One region of the Yersinia kristensenii genome, then DNA from elsewhere that is predicted to be linked to it. Evidence: predicted binding sites of a transcription regulator. Region 1 holds the regulator's gene; each other region holds the start of a gene.

Region 1 (7,453 bases):
CAGTGACGGATCATAAGTGAAAGTATGGACGCCATAACCCGTGGTGTACACCAACATGGTTGAAGAACCGTACACCACATAACCTGCGGCAACTTGTTTGGTACCCGGTTGCAGGAAGTCAGCTTCAGTAATCGGTGTACCAAATGGTGTGATGCGACGATAGATAGAGAAAATAGTACCGACGGACACATTCACGTCAATATTTGAAGAACCATCCAGTGGGTCCATCAGAACCACATATTTGGCATTTTCTGCGCGGCCACCATCAAAGATAACAATGTCATCTTCTTCTTCGGAGGCGATACCGGCCACTTCGCCACGCGCTTTTAGGGCTGCTTTCAATTTTTCATTGGCAAACAAGTCCAGTTTCATCTGGTCTTCGCCCTGAATATTTGAAACACCGCTCGCACCTAAAATATCAACCAGACCTGCTTTGTTGATGTCGCGATGAATGATTTTTGCGCCGAGTTTGATTGCTGAAAGTAATGCAGTTAATTCGCCGGTGGCGTGAGAGAAATCCAGCTGCTTCTCAACGATGAATTCGCCTAACGTTTTCATGACACAATCCCTGAATCTACGGTTAAATATCGATTTATTAACGAACAACTCACTTAATGGCAGCAGTGTAGCCCAAAGGTGAGAATGATTCATAGGCAATTCCATTTCTTCTCTTTGATTCTGAGCGGTAGAATGGTGACAAACTCGAAGCTTATTAATACGGAAAATTTATGCGCATTCACATATTAGGTATCTGCGGCACTTTTATGGGCGGCTTGGCCATGCTTGCTCGCTCATTAGGTCATGAAGTGACGGGATCGGATGCTAACGTGTATCCACCGATGAGCACATTGCTGGAGAATCAAGGGATCAATTTGATCCAAGGGTACTCTCCGGCTCAACTGGATCCCGCGCCGGATCTCGTCATCATCGGCAATGCCATGACTCGCGGTAACCCCTGTGTTGAAGCGGTTTTGGAACAAGGAATTCCTTATACTTCTGGCCCACAATGGTTGCATGATCATGTGTTACCGGAGCGCTGGGTATTGGCTATTGCCGGCACTCACGGTAAAACCACCACTGCCGGGATGGTGACCTGGATACTGGAAGCTTGCGGTTATGAGCCCGGTTTTGTCATTGGTGGCGTGCCAGGTAATTTTGATGTCTCTGCCCGTTTAGGTAATAGCCCATTCTTTGTTATTGAAGCGGATGAATATGATTGCGCCTTCTTTGATAAGCGCTCTAAATTTGTTCACTACAGCCCAAGAACCTTGGTTATGAATAACCTCGAGTTCGATCATGCTGATATCTTTGATGATCTTAAGGCGATCCAGAAGCAATTTCATCATTTGGTGCGCTTGGTTCCAGGAACAGGCAAAATTATCGTGCCGGATAATGACAATCATTTGAAACAAGTGATGGCTATGGGCTGCTGGAGTGAACAAGAGCTGGTGGGCGAAACGGGTAGTTGGTTTGCACGTAAAGTTGCGGTAGATGCCAGTGTCTATGAAGTGTTCCTCGACAATGAATTAGTGGGCGAGGTCAGCTGGTCATTGGTGGGTGAGCATAATATGCATAATGGTTTGATGGCCATTGCCGCCGCTCGTCATGTGGGCGTGTTACCGGCAGATGCTTGTCGGGCGCTGGGTGATTTTATTAATGCGCGCCGCCGATTAGAATTACGCGGTGAAGCTCATGGGGTCACGGTTTATGATGATTTTGCTCATCACCCCACGGCAATTCTCGCGACACTGGCGGCCCTGCGCAGCAAAGTGGGTGGAACTGCACGAATTTTGGCTGTATTAGAACCGCGTTCTAACACCATGAAGTTAGGGATGTGTAAAAACGAACTGGCGCCTTCATTGGGCCGAGCTGATGAAGTGTTCCTGTTCCAGCCGCAGCATATTCCTTGGCAAGTGGTCGAAGTTGCCGAGGCCTGTATTCAGCCAGCGCATTGGAGTGCTGATATTGATACGTTAGTTGATATGGTTGTCAAAACAGCGCAACCAGGAGATCACATTCTGGTGATGAGTAACGGCGGTTTTGGTGGGATTCACGACAAGTTATTGAATGCTTTGAGCCAAAAAGCAGAGCACCAAGCTCAAGCTCAGGAATAAACTGGATAAAAAAATCCCCCGCAAAGCGGGGGTAAAAGGGTTCGTCGGATAGACGACGAGGGATTATTTTGTTGCGGTGCTGATTTAATTCACCAACTTGTTTCAATCGATACTCTATTCAATATGCTGGAAATGAATGTTTCAACAGATTGAATAAACCATCATGCTGGAAAGTATGCCCCTACGAGCGGGGCATTTACTTTCATTCTTAGCGCTTATGCTTATTTATAAATCTTAGCTGTTGCGTGCCAGCCATTGTCATCATTAATGCCAATGATTTTGTAAGCGGTAGCGCCTTTGCTATCTGCTTTATCGGCAATTGCCTGCTCAATATCAGAAGGTGCGCCAGTAATGCCGCTAACACTAATAGCCCCCAAATCAGTCATTTTGCTTGCTTGAGCTGCATCAACTGATTGTGCTGCTGATGCGCCGAAAGCGACAACAGAAAGTAAGCTTAAAGCTGTTAGAGTTGTTTTGATTTTCATGATGATTATCCTGGATAAGATTTAACAACCCAAAAACGCTTATCATGTATTTTGGTGCTTTTGGCTTGTTGATTTTACTGTTTATTTAACGTGAATTTTAATGGTGATTTCGCCGCCATTCTTCAGGTGTTTATTACCGATGGCGGCCAACTTAACCATTATTGGTAAAAGCGATTATTGATAGATCTTGGCAGTAGCATGCCAATTATTCTCTTCACGAGCTTCAATCACTTTGTAAGCTTTAGCACCCATGGCATCTGCTTTCTCAGACAGCGCCTGACGGATATCAGAAGGTGCGCCATTCAAGCCACTGACGGTAATAGTTCCCATCGGCTGTAAGTTCGTGGCTTGGCTTTCACTGATGGAATCAGCTGCAAAAACACCAAATGACAGTGCAGATAGAATGCTCATGGTCGCGATAGCAGTTTTAACTTTCATTTTATTGCCTCTATTTATTCTTTTATCACTTCAAAGGAAGTGTGATTTACGTCACGAAAATGAGTATACATCTAGTAACTAAGAATATTAATAGCTCGCTAATAATATTTAACGTCACTTTACCTGTTGTTATTACTTTTTAAGAACTAAAAGGAATAAAAAATGATTAAAAAACAGCATGTTTGTTAAAAAAGGTATTTATTTCAATGAAATGAGTGTTTTTGACTAAAAGTGCGAAAGCGTATGGTGGGTTTGACCGCAAATAAGAGGAAAACAGAATTATTTTGTGGCTTAGAGAGAAATAGGGAGTCAGATACCCTGGTTAGGGTTAAAGAGGTCGATGAAAAGGGAATAGAGAGAAAGGGATCAAAAGCATAATGCGGCGCATCATCACGCCGCACCAGATAAATACCGAGTTAAAGTTCTTGTTCGAACAAACGGAGGATAGCTTCATGTAACTGTTCGACAGTGAAACCTCTGGCCGGCGTAGTGAAAATGGTGTCGTCACCAGCAATACTGCCAAGAATACCTTCCGCTTTACCTAATGAGTCCAGCAGGCGGGCGATCAACTGTGCCGCTCCTGGGCTGGTATTAATCACGACTACCGAATCGTTATAGTCGACATCCAATACCAAGTTTTTTAGTGGGCTGCTGGTTGTCGGAACCCCTAATTCAGCCGGTAAACAATAAACCATCTCCATTTTTGCATTACGCGTTCTGACGGCACCAAATTTGGTCAACATACGCGAAACTTTGGACTGGTTAATATTTTCGAAACCTTCTTCCTGCAAGGCTAAAACGATTTCACCTTGAGAACTGAATTTTTCTTCTTTCAATAACGCTTTAAACGCCTTGATAAGATCTTCTTGTTTGGCGGGGTTACGCATTGTTTATGCCCTGAACAGTCAATCGTGAATAGGATTATTATGCATATAAATGAATTTTTATGCAACATGACTATGGAGTATTGGCGATAAAAGCCCTGATATCAAGGTACGCTGGAATGTTAACATCATCTTACTGTTACAATTATGCTAAATAAGCTTTTATTAACATTTGGTTTGAGTAGCTAAAATGTTATTAAAATGATGTTGTTTTGATGTGAAAAAAGGGTGTAATGTAACCGCCGATTAACCTGTCATGAATACTGCGAGGAATTTTAGAATAATGTGCGCTATATCATTAATGAATAAGCGATTTACTCTAAAATATACAAACCTTATGCGCCTTTTTGATGCGTGATATCTCAATCTGACTGTTAATAGATTGTGTTTAAAATCGCAATAAATTAAGGTTCGTAAATAGATGAATTCACGGCAAATTTAAATTAAATATAATAAGGAGTATAGGATGAAAGTTGCAGTTCTCGGTGCCGCTGGTGGTATCGGCCAGGCCCTCGCTCTTCTACTCAAGACCCAGCTTCCTTCAGGTTCAGATCTCTCATTATACGATATCGCCCCAGTGACCCCTGGTGTTGCGGTTGATCTGAGCCATATCCCGACCGCTGTTAATATTAAAGGCTTCAGCGGTGAAGATGCTACTCCAGCCCTGGTAGGGGCAGATATTGTTCTGATCTCTGCGGGTGTAGCACGTAAACCTGGTATGGACCGTTCAGATTTGTTCAATGTTAACGCCGGTATCGTGCGTAACCTGGTTGAGCAAATTGCGCGTACTTGCCCGAAAGCATTAATTGGTATCATTACTAACCCCGTTAATACCACGGTTGCTATTGCAGCAGAAGTGCTGAAAAAAGCCGGTGTTTACGACAAAAACAAATTATTCGGTATTACCACACTGGATGCCATTCGCTCAAATACCTTTGTGGCTGAACTGAAAGGTAAGCAACCTCAGGATATCGAAGTGCCGGTTATTGGTGGCCACTCAGGTGTGACCATCCTGCCATTACTTTCACAGATTCCAGGTATCACCTTCACAGAACAAGAAGTTATTGATCTGACAAAACGTATCCAGAATGCAGGTACTGAAGTGGTTGAAGCGAAAGCCGGTGGTGGGTCAGCGACCCTGTCTATGGGGCAAGCTGCGGCGCGCTTTGGTCTTTCTTTGGTTCGCGCTCTGCAAGGCGAAAGCAATGTTGTGGAATGTTCTTACGTTGAAGGCGATGGCAAATATGCCCGCTTCTTTGCTCAGCCAATTCTATTGGGCAAAAACGGCGTAGCAGAACGTAAAGATATCGGCAAATTGAGTGCTTTTGAACAACAAGCGCTGGAAAGTATGCTAGATGTCCTGCACAAAGATATTGAGTTAGGCGAGCAGTTCGTCAAATAAATCTGTGTAGCAGGGGCTAAAGTAGCCCCTGAAATGACACCATCAACCGCCAAAGTCGTTTATTGGCGGTTTTTTTATGCCTGGGCAACAGGCTGGCGAATCCTCACTTTTCGGTCGATAAGGGCACCGGTTTTTGAATCAAAATAGCGTGTTGGCCAAATTTCGGAAGGATGAATGTCCAGGCATTCTGCAATCAACCATTCCCCCTTGGGCCAAGGGCGTGTTAGCGCATTAGCCAGTGTGGATGAACTTAAACCTGCTTTGCGAGAGACCGCCGCCAGAGTGGTGTCTTTCTTACGTAGTGCAGCAATGATGTCGGCAGGGTGCCAATCAGATTTCCTTAAAATCATCTTTAATCCTTTTTTTTTCTAAGCCGCTGACGTGTTAGTGATATAAATAACGGTACATTGTTAATCGTACGATGAACAGAAAGTAATCATTTAGAAGTATACTAACATTTATTTTCTGAAAGATTTTAAATGTTTTCTAAATATTCCTTTTTTGTGTCATAACGCATATTAGGAAGCAACACCATGAAAAAAGAGTGGTTTGCCGCTAAGGAATTGGCAGGTCTTGATGGGTTACCGTCATCACCACAAGGGGTCAACCTCATGGCTAAACGTGAGGGATGGGAACAGCGCCGCCGCCGTGGTGTTCAGGGTAAGGCTGTCGAGTATCACATTGAGAGTTTACCTGTCACTATATTGAATTCATTACAGTTAAGAGAAGAGCCAGCTCAATATACGGCAACGCGACAGGACCCTCTGGTGCTATGGGTTGAAGCGTATTATCGTTTTACCGCGGCTGAGCGTGAACAAGTTATCGCATTTATTTTTCGTGAGGGCGCTAAAAGCTTAATAGAACGACTAACGATAGATGAGCGTGGATAATGGCGGGCCAGGTACAGCTTTTGTCATAAATGAAACATAATATATTTAGGGTATTTAATTCTTTAATATCAAAGTATTTATGTGTCTTTCACTGTTTTGGTGTCAAAAAAGAAAACTCCGGCATAATACGCCAGAGTTTCCTAATGGTTTCTTAAAACGAGCGTTGAACAGCAATGTGGGCCAACCCTTCCAGTGCCAGTCGATATTCGCTTTCAGGGAGAATCTGCAAAGCAGCAATGGCTTTATCGGCTTCTTCCTCGGCGCGCTGACGGGTGTAGTCCAGTGAGCCGCACTGCTGCATAGCCACTAATACTGGCTCCAGTAAATGGCGGCCATTTCCTTCTTCAATGGCTTGCCGAATCATTGCGGCTTGCTCTGACGTCCCATTACGCATGGCATGCAGTAAGGGGAGTGTCGGCTTGCCTTCATTGAGGTCATCACCGGTATTTTTACCCAAAGTGGTGCCATCGGAACTGTAATCCAGCAAGTCGTCGATAAGTTGGAAAGCGGTGCCCAGATAGCGGCCATAATTCTGTAATGTGAGCTCCTGCTCTGGCGTGGCGTCAGACAATATAGCCGCAGACTGTGAAGCCGCTTCGAACAAGCGCGCTGTCTTGCTATAGATGACCTGCATATAGTTTTCTTCGGTGATGTCCGGATTATTGCAATTCATTAACTGCAAAACCTCACCTTCAGCAATCACGTTCGTGGCTGCTGACATCAATGTAAGCACCCGCAGTGATTCAAGGCTGGTCATCATCTGGAATGAGCGCGTATAGATATAATCGCCCACCAATACACTGGCAGCATTACCAAAGGCGGCGTTGGCCGTAGCCTTACCTCGACGCATATCGGATTCATCGACGACATCATCATGCAGCAGAGTGGCTGTATGAATAAATTCAATCAATGCTGCGACCGTGATATGTTTGGTCCCTTGATAGCCAAGCGCTCGAGCCACCAAAACAGCGATCATGGGGCGAATTCGTTTGCCGCCGCCACTGATAATGTAATGGCCCAATTGATTGATGAGAACAACATCAGAGTTCAATTGGTCGAGAATGGTTGTGTTTACAGCCGCCATATCTGGCGCGGTTAAGTCGATAATCTTTTCTAGGTTCATTGTTATATTCAGCTGTTTTTCTCTTTAACTGCGATGAGATTACCGCCCACATTATTACATGACGTTCCCTGAGACTATGATTGTACTTGAAAAATCCATCAAATAAACGAGATGTAA
Region 2 (7,453 bases), 780 kb from region 1:
TCACCCAAGCATAAGCCAACAGCATTGATGTCATGCTTCACCGCCCAGGCCAGCAACGTTTTGTTGGCGGTACCGGCTAATGCACCGGTAATAATGTCAATCTGATCGGCTGGAGTCACCCGCAGGCCGTTTTTCTTTACTACCGGCAACGCGAGTTTTTTCATCAAATCATCAACCAGACAACCACCACCGTGCATAATCACCAACGGGCGCTCATGCTTCTCGCGGTAGGTCACCAATGCAGTAAACAGGCGCTCCAGCGCTTCTTCGCTGTCCAGCAACACGCCACCTAATTTAATGACCAACGGGTTCATCATGTTTCGCCTCAATATAATTGGATAAAATGTCAGTTTCGACGCTGTTACACCCCCCAGTGACCTACAACAGGGATTGGGTTTCCGCAAAGCCAAAACGTATATTCATACATTGCACGGCCTGCGCCGCGGCCCCTTTCAGCAGGTTATCTTCTGTCGCGACAATAATTAAATGCTCGCCCTGCACAGAGAAACCGATATCACAGAAAGGTAAGCCGACTACCGCCTTCAGTGCCGGAACACCTTGTTTATACAGCCGAACCAGTGGTTTATCCTGGTAAGCATTATGGTATGCCTCGGCGATATCTTGTGCCGTTACACCCGCTTTCAGGCGGCAGGTAATTGTTGCCAAAATACCGCGGGCGAAATTCCCCAAATGCGGGGTAAAAATGACCGGCGTGCCAAGGTGAGCAACAATTTCTGGCTGATGGCGATGATTAAACAAACCATACGGCTGCAAACTCACTTCACAGAAACTGTTGCCCATGCTGGCTTTACGTCCCGCGCCACTGACACCGCTGACCGCGTTAATCACTGGCCACTGTGCATCATGGAGTAAATCGCCATCGACCAACGGTTTAAGCGCCAGTTGGGATGCGGTGGGATAACAACCCGGCACCGCAATCAATTGAGCCTGCTTAATTTTTTCAGCCTGCCATTCAGCTAGCCCATAGACCGCTTTGGCCAGCCAATCGGCATGTTGATGCTCAAAACCGTAATATTGGCTATAAAACGCCGCATCCTGAACCCGGAATGCGCCAGAGAGATCGAATACCACACACCCCGCCGCCAGGAATTGTGGCGCTAAATCATGGCTGACTTCATGAGCAGTAGCGAGGAAGACAACATCCACCCCTTTTGCTGCCTGAGCCACATCCAGCAAGGGTTGTAGCGGAAGATCAATAATGCCTTTTAGTTGCGGATGCAGATCAGAAAGTAATTTTCCTGCATCTGCACTTTGCGCTGAAACCGCTAAAGCGGTTATGTTCATATGTGGGTGACGATTCAGGTAAGCCGTAAGTTCTGCTCCGGCGTAGCCACTGGCACCTACAATTAGCGTATTCAACATGGGTTCAGTTCACCTTGCCCTTCGTACTTGAAGCTGCGGGGTTGTTAGCTACGCTTATTCACCCGAATCACTGACCAGTGTCAGCTCATCGGGATTATGAGCCTTATCAGAGGCTCACCCTACGAGCCAGCGCAAGCGCTGTTCAAAATGGTTTACAACCAATTTGTCTTTCGCTTGCTGCCTACCTGCAACTCCAATTACATTGGGTATAAATTTAATTGGTATAAAGACATAAGTAGTCAAAACCGGCATTTGGGTTATCAGCAAGGTCTTACTGTTCCCCCACGTGATTGAGTATTGACTTTTTCGTCAATTTAAGGGTGTTTTTAGGTTCCCTTACGCTCAAGCTTACTGTATTTTTATTCATAATTAATGCATGAATATTGATACTATCCTAACCAAAGGCTGTCAACAGTGAAGATGAAATTACCTCCATTTATTGAGCTGTATCGGGCGTTAATCGCGACGCCATCGATCAGCGCAACCGATAGCGCCCTCGATCAAAGCAATGAGGCGTTAATCAACTTGTTGGCCGGATGGTTTGCAGATTTGGGTTTTCGCGTCGAAATCCAGCCGGTACCGGGCACACGCCACAAATTTAACCTGCTTGCTTCTATTGGCGAAAACGCGGTTGGCGAGAAAAACAGCGGAGAAGGTCGCGGCGGGCTACTGCTGGCGGGTCATACCGACACCGTACCTTATGATGAAGGGCGATGGACGCGCGATCCGTTCACGCTAACCGAGCATGACAATAAATTGTATGGTTTGGGTACTGCCGACATGAAAGGCTTCTTTGCCTTTATTCTCGATGCAGTGCGCGATATCGATGCCAGCACATTAAGCAAGCCACTGTATATTTTGGCGACGGCCGATGAAGAGACCACCATGGCGGGCGCGCGCTATTTTGCTGCCTCCACCCAGCTGCGCCCTGACTTTGCCATTATTGGTGAGCCAACCTCGCTGCAACCCGTGCGGGCGCACAAAGGGCATATTTCCAATGCTATCCGCATTACCGGTCAGTCCGGTCATTCCAGTGATCCGGCCCGCGGTGTGAATGCTATTGATTTGATGCATGAATCCATTACTGAGCTTATGAAGCTGCGCACCACGCTGCAAGAGCGCTATAACAACCCAGCATTTGCTATCCCCTACCCGACTATGAATTTCGGTCATATTAATGGGGGTGATGCTGCAAACCGTATCTGTGCTTGCTGTGAATTACATATGGATATCCGCCCGCTGCCAGGGCTGACATTAAGTGATCTGGATGAGTTGATGACTGAAGCACTGGCCCCCGTCAGTGCGCGCTGGCCGGGCCGCTTGAGTATTGATGAACTGCATCCGCCGATTCCGGGCTATGAGTGTCCGACCGACCATCATATGGTCGGGGTTATCGAGAAATTGCTGGGTGAGCGCACGGCGGTGGTGAACTACTGCACCGAAGCGCCATTTATTCAGCAAATTTGCCCGACATTGGTGTTGGGGCCAGGTTCTATCAATCAGGCCCATCAGCCGGATGAATTTATTGATATGGCCTTTATTGAGCCAACCCGCGAGCTGATTGGTCAGTTAGTTAACCATTTCTGCCAACAGAAATAACCCTTATGGGGTAGGCGGATCAATATTGCTGATTAGCTAAACTGATAACGTGGCCCTAGTAATTAAATTTCAGCAATATCCCTAAAAATGATGTTTTTTTGCTAAAAATAGTGTCAATTGGGGTATGGAATTGAACGTGGCGAGTGGATTTGTCCATCTCTGCCTTTTGGGTGAAACTAATTTACATATCCAGCAAGTTGCGAAGGGTACTAAAAGAGATCATATGAACGAACAATATTCCGCAATGCGAAGTAACGTCAGTATGCTCGGCAAACTACTCGGGGATACCATCAAGGAAGCGCTTGGCGAGCACATTCTTGATCGGGTAGAAACCATCCGTAAATTATCTAAATCTTCGCGTGCTGGTAATGAAGCAAGCCGTCAGGAATTGCTGACGACACTGCAAAATCTGTCCAACGACGAGCTGCTGCCGGTAGCCCGTGCTTTTAGCCAATTCCTCAATTTGACGAATACGGCGGAGCAATATCACAGCATTTCGCCACATGGTGAAGCCGCAAGTAACCCGGAAGCCCTGGCCCAGCTATTCACCCGCTTGAAAGACAAAAAGCTGAGTGAGCAAGACATGCGCAGCGCGGTTGATGAGTTGTCCATTGAGCTGGTGTTGACGGCTCACCCAACCGAAATTACCCGCCGAACCCTGATTCATAAACTGGTCGAAGTGAATACCTGCCTGAGCCAGTTGGATCATAATGATTTAGCCGATTACGAACGCAACAAGATCATGCGTCGTTTGCGGCAGTTGGTTGCACAATCATGGCATACCGACGAAATTCGTAAAATTCGCCCATCCCCGGTTGATGAAGCCAAATGGGGCTTTGCTGTGGTCGAAAACAGCTTATGGGAAGGGGTACCCGCTTTCCTGCGTGAGTTTAACGAGCAGCTGCAAAACTCTCTCGATTACCGCTTGCCGGTAGAAGCCGTGCCAATCCGCTTCACTTCATGGATGGGCGGCGACCGCGACGGTAACCCGAATGTCACGGCCGAAATTACCCGCCATGTGCTGCTACTGAGCCGCTGGAAAGCCACCGATTTGTTCCTGCGGGATATTCAGGTTTTGGTATCAGAACTTTCAATGTCGGAATGTACGCCAGAACTGCGCGAATTGGCCGGTGGCGAAGAGGTGCTCGAACCTTATCGTGAGCTGATGAAGCGCGTACGCACTCAGTTGACCAACACCCAAGCCTATCTGGAAGACCGCCTGAAAGGCGAACGTGTCTTGCCGCCAACGGATCTCTTGGTCAGTAATGACCAACTGTGGGACCCGCTATACGCCTGTTATCAATCACTAAAAGCTTGTGGCATGGAAATCATCGCCAACGGCCAATTACTGGATACCCTGCGCCGCGTGCGCTGTTTTGGTGTGCCGCTGGTGCGTATTGATGTGCGTCAGGAAAGTACCCGCCATACCGACGCTATTGCTGAACTGACCCGCTATTTAGGTCTGGGCGATTATGAAAGCTGGTCTGAGGCGGACAAACAAGCCTTCTTGATCCGGGAGTTGAACTCCAAGCGCCCATTGGTTCCACTGAAATGGGAACCGAGTGCCGATACCCAAGAAGTGCTGGAAACCTGCCGGGTCATTGCCGAAGCTCCACAAGGTTCAATCGCCGCTTACGTGATTTCTATGGCTAAAGTTCCATCGGACGTGCTGGCGGTGCATTTATTGCTGAAAGAAGCCGGTTGTCCGTTCACTCTGCCTGTCGCGCCATTGTTTGAAACTCTCGATGATCTTAACAATGCTGACGATGTAATGACCCAGCTATTGAATATCGACTGGTATCGCGGCCTGATCCAAGGCAAACAAATGGTGATGATTGGCTATTCTGACTCGGCGAAAGATGCCGGTGTGATGGCTGCTTCTTGGGCGCAATATCGCGCGCAGGATGCTCTCATCAAAACCTGCGAGAAAGCCGGAATCTCTCTGACACTGTTCCATGGCCGTGGCGGTTCTATCGGCCGTGGTGGCGCACCGGCGCATGCGGCTTTGCTTTCTCAGCCTCCGGGCAGCCTGAAAGGCGGCTTACGTGTCACTGAACAAGGCGAGATGATTCGCTTTAAGTTTGGCTTACCGGAAGTCACTATCAGCAGTTTGGCTCTGTACGCCAGTGCAGTGCTGGAAGCCAATTTGTTGCCGCCGCCAGAGCCGAAGAAAGAATGGAATGAAGTGATGGATATTCTGTCTGATGCCTCTTGTGAGATGTATCGCGGCTATGTGCGTGAAAATCCTGAGTTTGTTCCTTACTTCCGTGCTGCGACGCCAGAACTGGAATTAGGCAAATTGCCATTAGGTTCGCGCCCAGCCAAGCGCCGCCCGAATGGCGGAGTAGAAAGCCTGCGTGCTATTCCGTGGATTTTCGCCTGGACGCAAAACCGCCTGATGTTGCCCGCCTGGCTGGGCGCGGGGGCTGGTTTACAAAAAGCTATCGACGCCGGTAAACGGGAAGAGTTAGCCACTATGTGCCGTGACTGGCCATTCTTCTCAACCCGCATTGGTATGCTGGAAATGGTGTTCGCCAAAGCCGATTTGTGGCTGGCTGAATATTATGACCAACGTCTGGTGGATAAATCATTGTGGCCATTGGGCCAGCAACTACGCGACCAATTGGAGGCCGATATTAAAGTGGTGCTGGCCATTGCCAACGATGACCATTTGATGGCGGATTTACCGTGGATTGCCGAGTCTATCGCGCTGCGTAATGTCTATACCGACCCATTAAACGTGTTGCAAGCCGAGTTACTGCACCGCTCGCGTCAGCAAGAACACCCAGATGCCCGCGTTGAGCAAGCATTGATGGTGACTATTGCAGGTGTGGCGGCAGGGATGCGTAATACCGGTTAGCGTTTGATTTTGGGGGAAGAAATTCCCCCGATTATCTTTTGTTTCGGCTGGTAGAGCACGGATCATTATTTCGGTTGTTAGAATTTCAGTGACCACTTAATCCCAGTAGCCTCAACCGAGCAGGAGGGCTAGCTGGCCCTCCTGCACCTGCGGCTTGCGCGAAATATTGCCCTGTGGGTAAACCTCCTACGTCTTTCGGGCTGACGAGCCAGCGCAATTTGCTCCTGCTCAAGCGCGCTTTTCGCGGTCGTCCATGGCCGCTCACTCTACCCTCCATCCTTGTCGGCAATATTCCTGATTGCGCTCAAGGTCAAAAGCCCATTCAAAACCCTGTTTTTAGGTTTTGATCTTAAAAAGCACATTTGAGCCGCCGAGTGAAGAGTGGAGGTAGGACGCGAGGTATGGACGCCGAGCGAGGGCCGCTTGAACAGGAGTGAATCGGCCCGTTCCGTCAGCCGAAACGATGAGTAAGGGAACCCACGCAGTGAGCAGGCGATACGTGCGAAGCGCTGGATTCCACAAGGGTGCGCACCCGCACCCTTTGGCGGTTGGTTCGTCGGTGGCTAAGCTAACTAGGTGCTTTAACAACCGAACTATTCACTCTGCGAATATCAACCGAAATCAGATCCGATCAAACTGAATGACTAATCAAAGCCAATGGGGATTAAAAGGGGCCACCGCCACTTTTTAAAAAACTATGGCCTCACCCCAAGGGTATGGCAGATCGCATAACTCAATTCTGCGCGATTCAGGGTGTAGAAATGGAAATCCTTCACCCCTTCGCGGCTGAGAATCTTCACCATATCCATCGCCACCGATGCCCCGACCATTTTGCGTGTCTCAGGGTCATTATCCAGCCCTTCAAATATACGGGTCATCCAATTAGGCACCCGTACATTGGTCATGGTGGCAAAGCGCTGGAGCTGTTTAAAATTAGACACCGGCAAGATACCCGGCACGATCTCAACGTCAATACCGGTCGCAACACAGCGGTCGCGAAAACGCAGGTAACTTTCTACATCAAAAAAGAACTGCGTAATGGCACGGTTAGCACCGGCATCAATCTTGCGTTTCAGGTTAATCAGGTCAGCCTGTGCACTTTTGGCTTCTGGGTGTACTTCCGGATAGGCGGCAACCGAGATATCAAAATCACCCACATCTTTCAATAAGCCCACCAAATCAGAAGCATACATTTCTGGCTTGCCACTGTTCGGCGGTAAATCACCGCGCAGGGCAACAATATGGCGAATACCACTATTCCAATAATCGGTGGCAATCTCACGTAATTGAGTCGGAGAAGCATCAATGCAGGTCAGATGCGGCGCGGCTTCAAGGCCAGTGCGCTCTTTAATCCCCTTGATGATGCTGTGGGTACGGTCGCGCTCACCGGAGTTAGCACCATAAGTCACTGAGACAAACTTCGGCTTCAGCGTGCTCAGACGGTCAATAGAGCTCCACAGGGTGTCTTCCATCTCGCTGGTACGCGGCGGGAAAAATTCAAAAGAAACATTAATCTGGCCTTGCAGCTCTGCCAAACTTTGATTCAGCGCTTCCCGCTGGTTTGCGTGGAAAAAACTCATACCCTGTTACTCCATTGCCTGTTGTCATCAT
Region 3 (7,453 bases), 1.5 Mb from region 1:
GTAGCTCGTCGGGCTCATAACCCGAAGGTCGTCGGTTCAAATCCGGCCCCCGCAACCAACCGATACTGGCTACCAGCAGTATCAAATGTCGTCCGATAGTCTTGAAAGTTAAGATGAATTAGGTAGAATACTTGTTCAGTAGTAAAGATAGCAGTAAAATGTAATGACGGACGCGGGGTGGAGCAGCCTGGTAGCTCGTCGGGCTCATAACCCGAAGGTCGTCGGTTCAAATCCGGCCCCCGCAACCAATTACATCATTAAGTCACAAAGTAGTCAGATAGAAAAAGTATTAAGACGGACGCGGGGTGGAGCAGCCTGGTAGCTCGTCGGGCTCATAACCCGAAGGTCGTCGGTTCAAATCCGGCCCCCGCAACCAATTCTTAATCATTTCATATCGCCATCAGACACCCTTAAGGGTGTTTTTTTATTTCTGGCGTTATACCCGTCATACTTCAAGCCGCATGTGCGTTGGCTGCTTTCGTTAATCCGAATCATTGACTCGCGTCAACTCATCGGGATGAATATGCCTCATCCCTGAGGCACACCCTCCGGGCAGCATAAATGCTGTTCAAATCGGTTCCCGACCGATTTGTATCTCAGTTGCCGCCTTCCTGCAACTCGAATTATTTAAGCTATATGTATCAATCAATAGCAACGTACAACATACTAAAGCCGGGCCATCGCCCCACCATTGGCAAAATAAGCTTTGATACCTGCAAAGATGGACTCAGCAACTTGCTGCTGAAAATGGCTGGTTCGCAACTTTCGCTCTTCTTCCAAATTACTGATAAACGCCGTTTCTACCAAAATTGATGGAATATCAGGTGCTTTCAAGACGGCAAAACCCGCTTGGTCAACACGATTTTTGTGGAGTTTATTAATTTTCCCCATACGATTCAGCACTTCTTTACCAAATTTCAGGCTGTCATTGATAGTCGCCGTTTGCAGTAAATCAATCATGGTATGGTCGAGATAGCGATCACCACTCTTGCTGACCCCGCCAATCTGGTCTGACTCATTCTGTGTTTGTGCCAAGAAACGCGCAGCGGTACTGGTTGCTCCTTTGGTTGATAGCGCAAAGACAGAGGAGCCTCTAGCGGCCTGGCTGGTAAAGGCATCGGCATGGATCGAAATGAATAAATCCGCACGAAGCTTGCGGGCTTTAGCTACCCGCACTTTCAAGGGAATAAAGACATCTTCATTGCGAGTCATAAATACCCGCATATTCGATTCTTTCTTGATTAAAGCCTGCAATCGACGGGCAATTTGCAGCACAATATCTTTCTCACGAGTTTTATTACGGCCAATGGCCCCAGGGTCTTCTCCGCCGTGTCCAGGATCTAACATGATAACAATCGGCCTATCTCGCCCTGCTTTACCCGCTTTGGGCGCTTCTACCGGTAAAGTGCGTTCCACATTGCCTTTATTGTAATCTTCTAATAATGCCAGCAACGGATCATCTTCAGCCGAGGTTTTCCCCTCTTGTGGATAAAGATCCACCACCAGGCGATTTTTGAACTCAGCAAAAGGTTTAAGGGTAAAAAGTTGCGGACTAATACTTTGCTTCAACTCTAAAACCAACCGGACAGTATTTTTATCAAACTGCCCGACCCGCGCCTGCTTGAGGTAAGGGTCTCCAGACTGAACTTGCTTGGTAATCTCTTTCAGTACGCTATTAAGATGCACACCTTCAATATCAACCACAATCCGGTCCGGATTCGCTAGCGCAAATTGACGATATTTAAGCGGGGTACTGGATTCCAGCGTTACCCGGGTATAGGTTGATGAGGGCCAAATCCTGACGGCAATAATATGTGAAGAAGCAGCAAATCCAACCCGACTGACACTCAGTAGCCAGGCTGCAGCAGCATCGTGTAGTAGACGGCGACGCCCAGAATTATGATTTGAATCTGCCATGTAACTCCAAAGTAACGACCAAAATATGAATAAAAATAGAACAAAAAAACTCACGAGGAAAAACTTTAACGAATCGATCCCATGCTGTCATTAGAAAATCATTTTTATGTGATTCAACTTATTAATACAGATACGCCATACATATGCATTTAAAAGCAATTTCTTGCTTGCCATCCGGGCCAAAAAAGAATAAAAATACAAAAATACCGAATAAAAATTCAAAGAGGATCTGCCGTGAAGGAACGTAGTACTGAACTGGTCCAGGGATTTCGTCACTCAGTTCCCTATATAAATGCGCACCGCGGCAAGACATTTGTGGTCATGCTGGGTGGCGAGGCAATTGAGCATGAAAACTTTTCTAGTATCGTTAACGATATAGGCTTATTGCATAGCCTTGGGATCAGGCTGGTTGTGGTCTATGGCGCTCGTCCACAAATCGACAACAATCTGGCACAGCATCACTACGAACCTATTTATCACAAGCATACCCGAGTCACTGATGCCCGGACGTTGGAAATGGTCAAGCAGGCGGCGGGTTTATTGCAATTGGATATTACTGCCAGATTATCAATGAGTTTGAATAATACCCCGCTCCAGGGCGCGCATATAAATGTGGTCAGCGGCAACTTTATTATTGCTCAGCCCTTGGGTGTAGATGATGGTGTGGATTATTGCCACAGCGGCCGTATCCGCCGAATAGATGAAGAAGCGATTCATCGCCAATTAGACAATGGCGCTATTGTGTTGCTGGGGCCTGTTGCGGTGTCAGTAACTGGCGAGAGCTTTAATCTGACCTCGGAAGAAGTGGCGACTCAGCTAGCTATCAAACTGAAAGCCGAAAAAATGATTGGTTTTTGTTCATCCCAAGGGGTAACAGATAACGACGGCAATATTATTTCAGAACTGTTCCCGAATGATGCTCAAAAACGGATTGAAGATCTGGAGCAAGAAGGCGATTACAACTCTGGGACGGTACGTTTTCTGCGTGGGGCTGTAAAAGCTTGCCGCAGCGGAGTACGCCGCAGCCATTTACTGAGTTATCAGGAAGATGGGGCATTAGTGCAAGAACTCTTCTCCCGTGATGGTATCGGCACCCAGATTGTGATGGAGAGTGCGGAACAAGTTCGTCGTGCCACCATTAATGATATTGGTGGCATATTGGAGCTGATTCGCCCGCTGGAACAACAAGGTATTTTGGTGCGCCGTTCGCGCGAGCAACTAGAGATGGAAATAGACAAGTTCACCATTATCGAACGGGATAATTTGACCATTGCCTGTGCCGCGCTTTATCCCTTCCCCGAGGAACAGATCGGGGAGATGGCCTGTGTCGCGGTACATCCGGATTATCGCAGCTCCTCCCGAGGTGAAATGCTGTTAAAACGAGTGGCTAATCAGGCGCGCCAAATGGGCCTTAAAAAGCTGTTTGTGTTAACCACCCGCAGTATTCACTGGTTCCAGGAACGCGGTTTTACTCCCGCCGAAGTTGACGTGTTACCGATTCAGAAGCAAGAGTTGTATAATTATCAACGCCGCTCAAAGATTCTGCTGGCAGATTTGTAATCTGAAAGGGCATTTGCCCTTTCAATATTTTCAGGTCAATTGATTCAAACGTTCTACTAATCCGCTAACACGATGTGTAGGTGTCCGGATCGCGTGGCTCAATACCGTATCACTACAATACAATGTCAAACGCTGACGGGCGCGGGTAATGGCGGTATAGACCAATTCGCGAGTTAACACGGGCATGAATGTATTGGGTAAAACCAATGCCGTATGTTCAAACTCCGAGCCTTGAGATTTATGCACTGTCATAGCATAAGCGGTTTCATGGCTGGGAAGACGGCTCGGTTGCACAGATTTTATATTGCCGTCTGGTAATTGGAAATGCACTCGCAACTCGCCCTCACTGTCATATAAAGCAATGCCAATATCGCCGTTGAATAAACCAAGTGCGCTGTCATTTAGCCCTATCATCACCGGCCTGCCAACATACCAACGTCCCGATGGCCCTGGTGTTCGCTCAATTAACCGCTTGCGATGCAATAGTTGTTCAATGCGCTCATTTAAGCCGCTGACACCAAATGGCCCGGATCGTAATGCACACAATAATTGATAGCGCCCAAATGCGGCCAGCACCTCAACTGCATGAACACCTGCTGCGGCCAGTTCGAGATAGTGCCGATAGCCCGCAGCACAGTCTTCCAGCAATACCTGATAATCGTCTGAATCTGCCAATGAGAAATTTTCAATATCGGAATATGCACCGTTTAAAACAGATAATGCATCCCGATACCTTCCGGCATTCACCGCTAAAGCAAGTTGTCCAATCCCGGATTTCTCATCAAAGCGGTAGCTCTTACGCAACAAACACAAGCTATCACGGACATTGACTGTATCTGTCTGCACATCACCAATCGGGATATTTCCCGCCAATGTGCATCCTGTTAAGCGAGTTAGTTGTTCCGCCCGTGATTCGCTGTAACCCAACTCAGCAAAACGGCATATGTCGCCCAGCACTGCCCCTGCTTCTACCGAAGCCAATTGGTCACGGTCACCGAGAAAAATCACCTGAGCTTTGGCTGGCAATGCTGCAATTAGCCGCGCCATCATAGGCAAATCCACCATTGATGCTTCATCGACCACCAGCACATCAAGATTTAGGGGGTTACCACGGTGATAACGTAGGCGCTGGCTATTAGGTTGCGCGCCCAACAAACGGTGCAATGTGGATGCCTGGTCGGGGAATAACTTACGTTCATCGTCAGTCAGTGAGAGTTGGCGAATGGCTTTGCCCAGTGATTCCGTCAAACGTGCAGCAGCTTTACCGGTGGGTGCAGCAAGTTGAATACGCAAACGTTGTCCTTGGCTAAGTTGTATCAGCGCAGTCAATAATTTGGCGACTGTGGTCGTTTTACCTGTCCCTGGGCCACCGGAAATCACGGAAATACGGCGGGTAGCGGCAACAGCGGCAGCCAACTTTTGCCAGTCGACCTCAGTGCTCGCTGGCCCAAATAGGCGGTCGAGCGTCTCTCTTAATAATGCCTCGTTCACATCTCTGGTTTCATTGATAAATGACGCCGTATTGTCACTGGCCATAAAACGCACCACATCCCCTTCGTATTGCCACATCCGTTGTAGATACAAACGGTCATTTTGCAAAACTAGCGGTGTGGGCAGTGTGCCATCACTGACGGCTGGAGAGTTATTGAGTGTTTGCATCCAATGTAATTGATCCGGCGCACCAATTGCCTGCCACAGCGCTTGCGCTAGTGCTGGCTGCCGCCCGCCAAATAGCTGATCTGGCTGCAAATAGCTGAGTGGCAAACATACATGTCCAGCACCAGCTTCGGCACTCAGAACAGCCGCTGCCAATTGCAGCATAGGGGCATTATCACCCGCTATCATCCGTGAGAACTGAATATCCAGCGGGCGGAGTAAGTGGTCACGAACCGCCTGCTCCAGTAACGTCATCATATTGATGTGCCCTCACCGGTAGTCGCAATACCACTTTTATCGCCAATGTGCCGTTCTACCTCACGACCACTGAATAGACAATCCATTCTTTCAATCAGCTCCCAGTCAGGACGACAACTAAAAATACCATTCCCCGGATGTTGGCTATCAATACCCCGCAGGAAGAGATAAATGACGCCACCAAAGTCGCGCTGATAGTCATAATCTTCCAGTCGATGACGTAAATAGCGATGTAATGCCAGAGTATAAAGCTGATATTGCAAATCATAGCGATGCTCTGCCATGGCTTGGACCATCGCCTCATTGGTGTAAGCGCTGCTGTCTTCTCCCAACCAATTGGATTTATAATCCAATAAGTAATATTTCCCCTGCCAGCAGAAAACCAGATCAATAAATCCTTTTAGCATCCCACGGACTTGCTGAAAATCCAATGCAGGGCACTGACGAGAAAGTGGGTCATAGCGCTTGATTAAGGTGTCTAACTCTCGGGCTTGCAGTAATGCGTCTATCGGCAAATAAAATTGCAATTCAGCCTGCTTACTCTGTGGTGTCAATTCCGCCAATGTCACCCCAGTTTCATTCAGAGGGGTTTGTACAATGTCATTTAGCCATTGATACAACATAGGTGACCATTGTTCGCCAAAACCTTGTTGCTGTAACTGTTCAGTCAGCCAGTCTTGTTCGATCGGCTGACTGAAATCCAAAGGTTCCAGCAGATCATGCAGGAAAGTCCCTGGTGCCGCACCGCGAGGGAAGGTATGAGGGGTTAATTGCGGCTCTGTTATTAATGCTTGCTCGCCAACGGCATCTGTATCCAGCCGCGGTAATAATTCCTGTAATGGCACATTCAGCGCCTGTGATACTCCACTTTTACTCGAACCATGCTGTTGTAAACCTGAATAGCTGGTGACCCGCCAAAAATCGTGTATTTGACGGCTAAACTGGCGAGCGGCAAGGGCTGGCAACGCTTCCGACTGGGGATGCCAAGGCGTTTCGTCCAGTTGTCCGGCTGGCGAAACAGAAATATCTCCACCAGCCAGGGTTGCTAACTCTGCGAGTTTATCAGCAAGATACCGTGCATCTCCCGACTGTCCTTGTTGCACCAGATAACCTAGCGCGCTGAGGTGCATGTCACTTTCACCCTGTTTTTTTCGCCCACCTTTAATCAGTGGGGCAATACCTATACTGCAATGATAAACCGCTCGGGTGAGGGCAACATATAATAGCCGTAAGTCTTCTGCCAGACGCTCTTCCTCCGCCAAAGCTTGACTCTCTTCGTCGGCGTTCAGGTCAAGTAATGCTTCAAAGCTATGACGATCATGGTAAAGAACATCCTGCTGTTGGCGGAAATTGCCCACAAAAGGTAACCACACCAGCGGGTATTCCAGCCCTTTCGATTTATGGATAGTAATCACTTGCACCAAATGGCGGTCACTTTCCAAACGTAATTGTTGGTTATCAGACTGATGATTCGGCTGGGCTATTTGCTGTGCCAACCAACGGATTAGTGCGTGCTCACTATCAAGCTGCGATGCGGCTTCTTGTAATAATTCGCCCAGATGCAGCAAATCTGTCAGCCGCCGTTCACCGCCCTGTGTTGCTAACAAGTTTTCAGCCAAATGCCGATGAGCCATAACCTCTCGCAGCATCGGGAGCACACCACGGCGCTGCCAATGTTGACGGTAGCCATCGAACTCATCAACCAAAGCATCCCAAGCTCGCTCATCGTGATTCAATTCATCCAGCATTTGTGCATCCAGCCCGAGCATACCAGTCGCCATGGCACTGCGTAATGCCCGTTCCTGTTCAGGAGCCAGAACAGCCTGCAATAACCACAGCAAATCTTTGGCTTCTGCGGTATCAAATACGCTATCACGATTAGATAAATAAACAGATGGGATAGCCAATGCACTCAGGGCATCGCGCACTAATGCCGCCTCTGCCCGGCTGCGCACTAATATAGTGATATCTGATGCCTGAACCGGCCTTGAGCTTGTGGCCGTCACTAATTGAGCCAATCCCTGCTGACCCGAGGTGAGCCAGTCACGGATTTGGGCTGCAC

What was found. Region 1 encodes ArgR, which controls arginine synthesis, uptake and breakdown. Its sites were predicted from a motif close to ANTGAATAAAAATACANT; they were not measured.
Positions count from the first base shown of each region.
Region 2: a site for ArgR is predicted at 1,734-1,751, ahead of argE (acetylornithine deacetylase). Genes of this name have one in related genera too.
Region 3: a site for ArgR is predicted at 1,942-1,959, ahead of argA (amino-acid N-acetyltransferase). Genes of this name have one in related genera too.

Region 1 is NZ_UHIY01000001.1:833,242-840,694, reverse strand. It holds gene fbp (class 1 fructose-bisphosphatase) at 1-558, opposite strand, end outside; gene mpl (UDP-N-acetylmuramate:L-alanyl-gamma-D-glutamyl-meso-diaminopimelate ligase) at 729-2,114, shown strand; gene DX162_RS03870 (YdgH/BhsA/McbA-like domain containing protein) at 2,336-2,599, opposite strand; gene yhcN (peroxide/acid stress response protein YhcN) at 2,774-3,037, opposite strand; gene argR (transcriptional regulator ArgR) at 3,454-3,924, opposite strand; gene mdh (malate dehydrogenase) at 4,388-5,323, shown strand; gene DX162_RS03850 (helix-turn-helix domain-containing protein) at 5,398-5,673, opposite strand; gene DX162_RS03845 (DNA-binding protein) at 5,857-6,213, shown strand; gene ispB (octaprenyl diphosphate synthase) at 6,365-7,336, opposite strand.
Region 2 is NZ_UHIY01000001.1:1,612,576-1,620,028, reverse strand. It holds gene argB (acetylglutamate kinase) at 1-314, opposite strand, end outside; gene argC (N-acetyl-gamma-glutamyl-phosphate reductase) at 379-1,383, opposite strand; gene argE (acetylornithine deacetylase) at 1,804-2,982, shown strand; gene ppc (phosphoenolpyruvate carboxylase) at 3,206-5,842, shown strand; gene metF (methylenetetrahydrofolate reductase) at 6,538-7,422, opposite strand.
Region 3 is NZ_UHIY01000001.1:2,291,792-2,299,244, reverse strand. It holds tRNA gene DX162_RS10490 (tRNA-Met) at 1-58, shown strand, start outside; tRNA gene DX162_RS10485 (tRNA-Met) at 172-248, shown strand; tRNA gene DX162_RS10480 (tRNA-Met) at 300-376, shown strand; gene amiC (N-acetylmuramoyl-L-alanine amidase AmiC) at 667-1,917, opposite strand; gene argA (amino-acid N-acetyltransferase) at 2,152-3,477, shown strand; gene recD (exodeoxyribonuclease V subunit alpha) at 3,508-5,388, opposite strand; gene recB (exodeoxyribonuclease V subunit beta) at 5,388-7,453, opposite strand, start outside.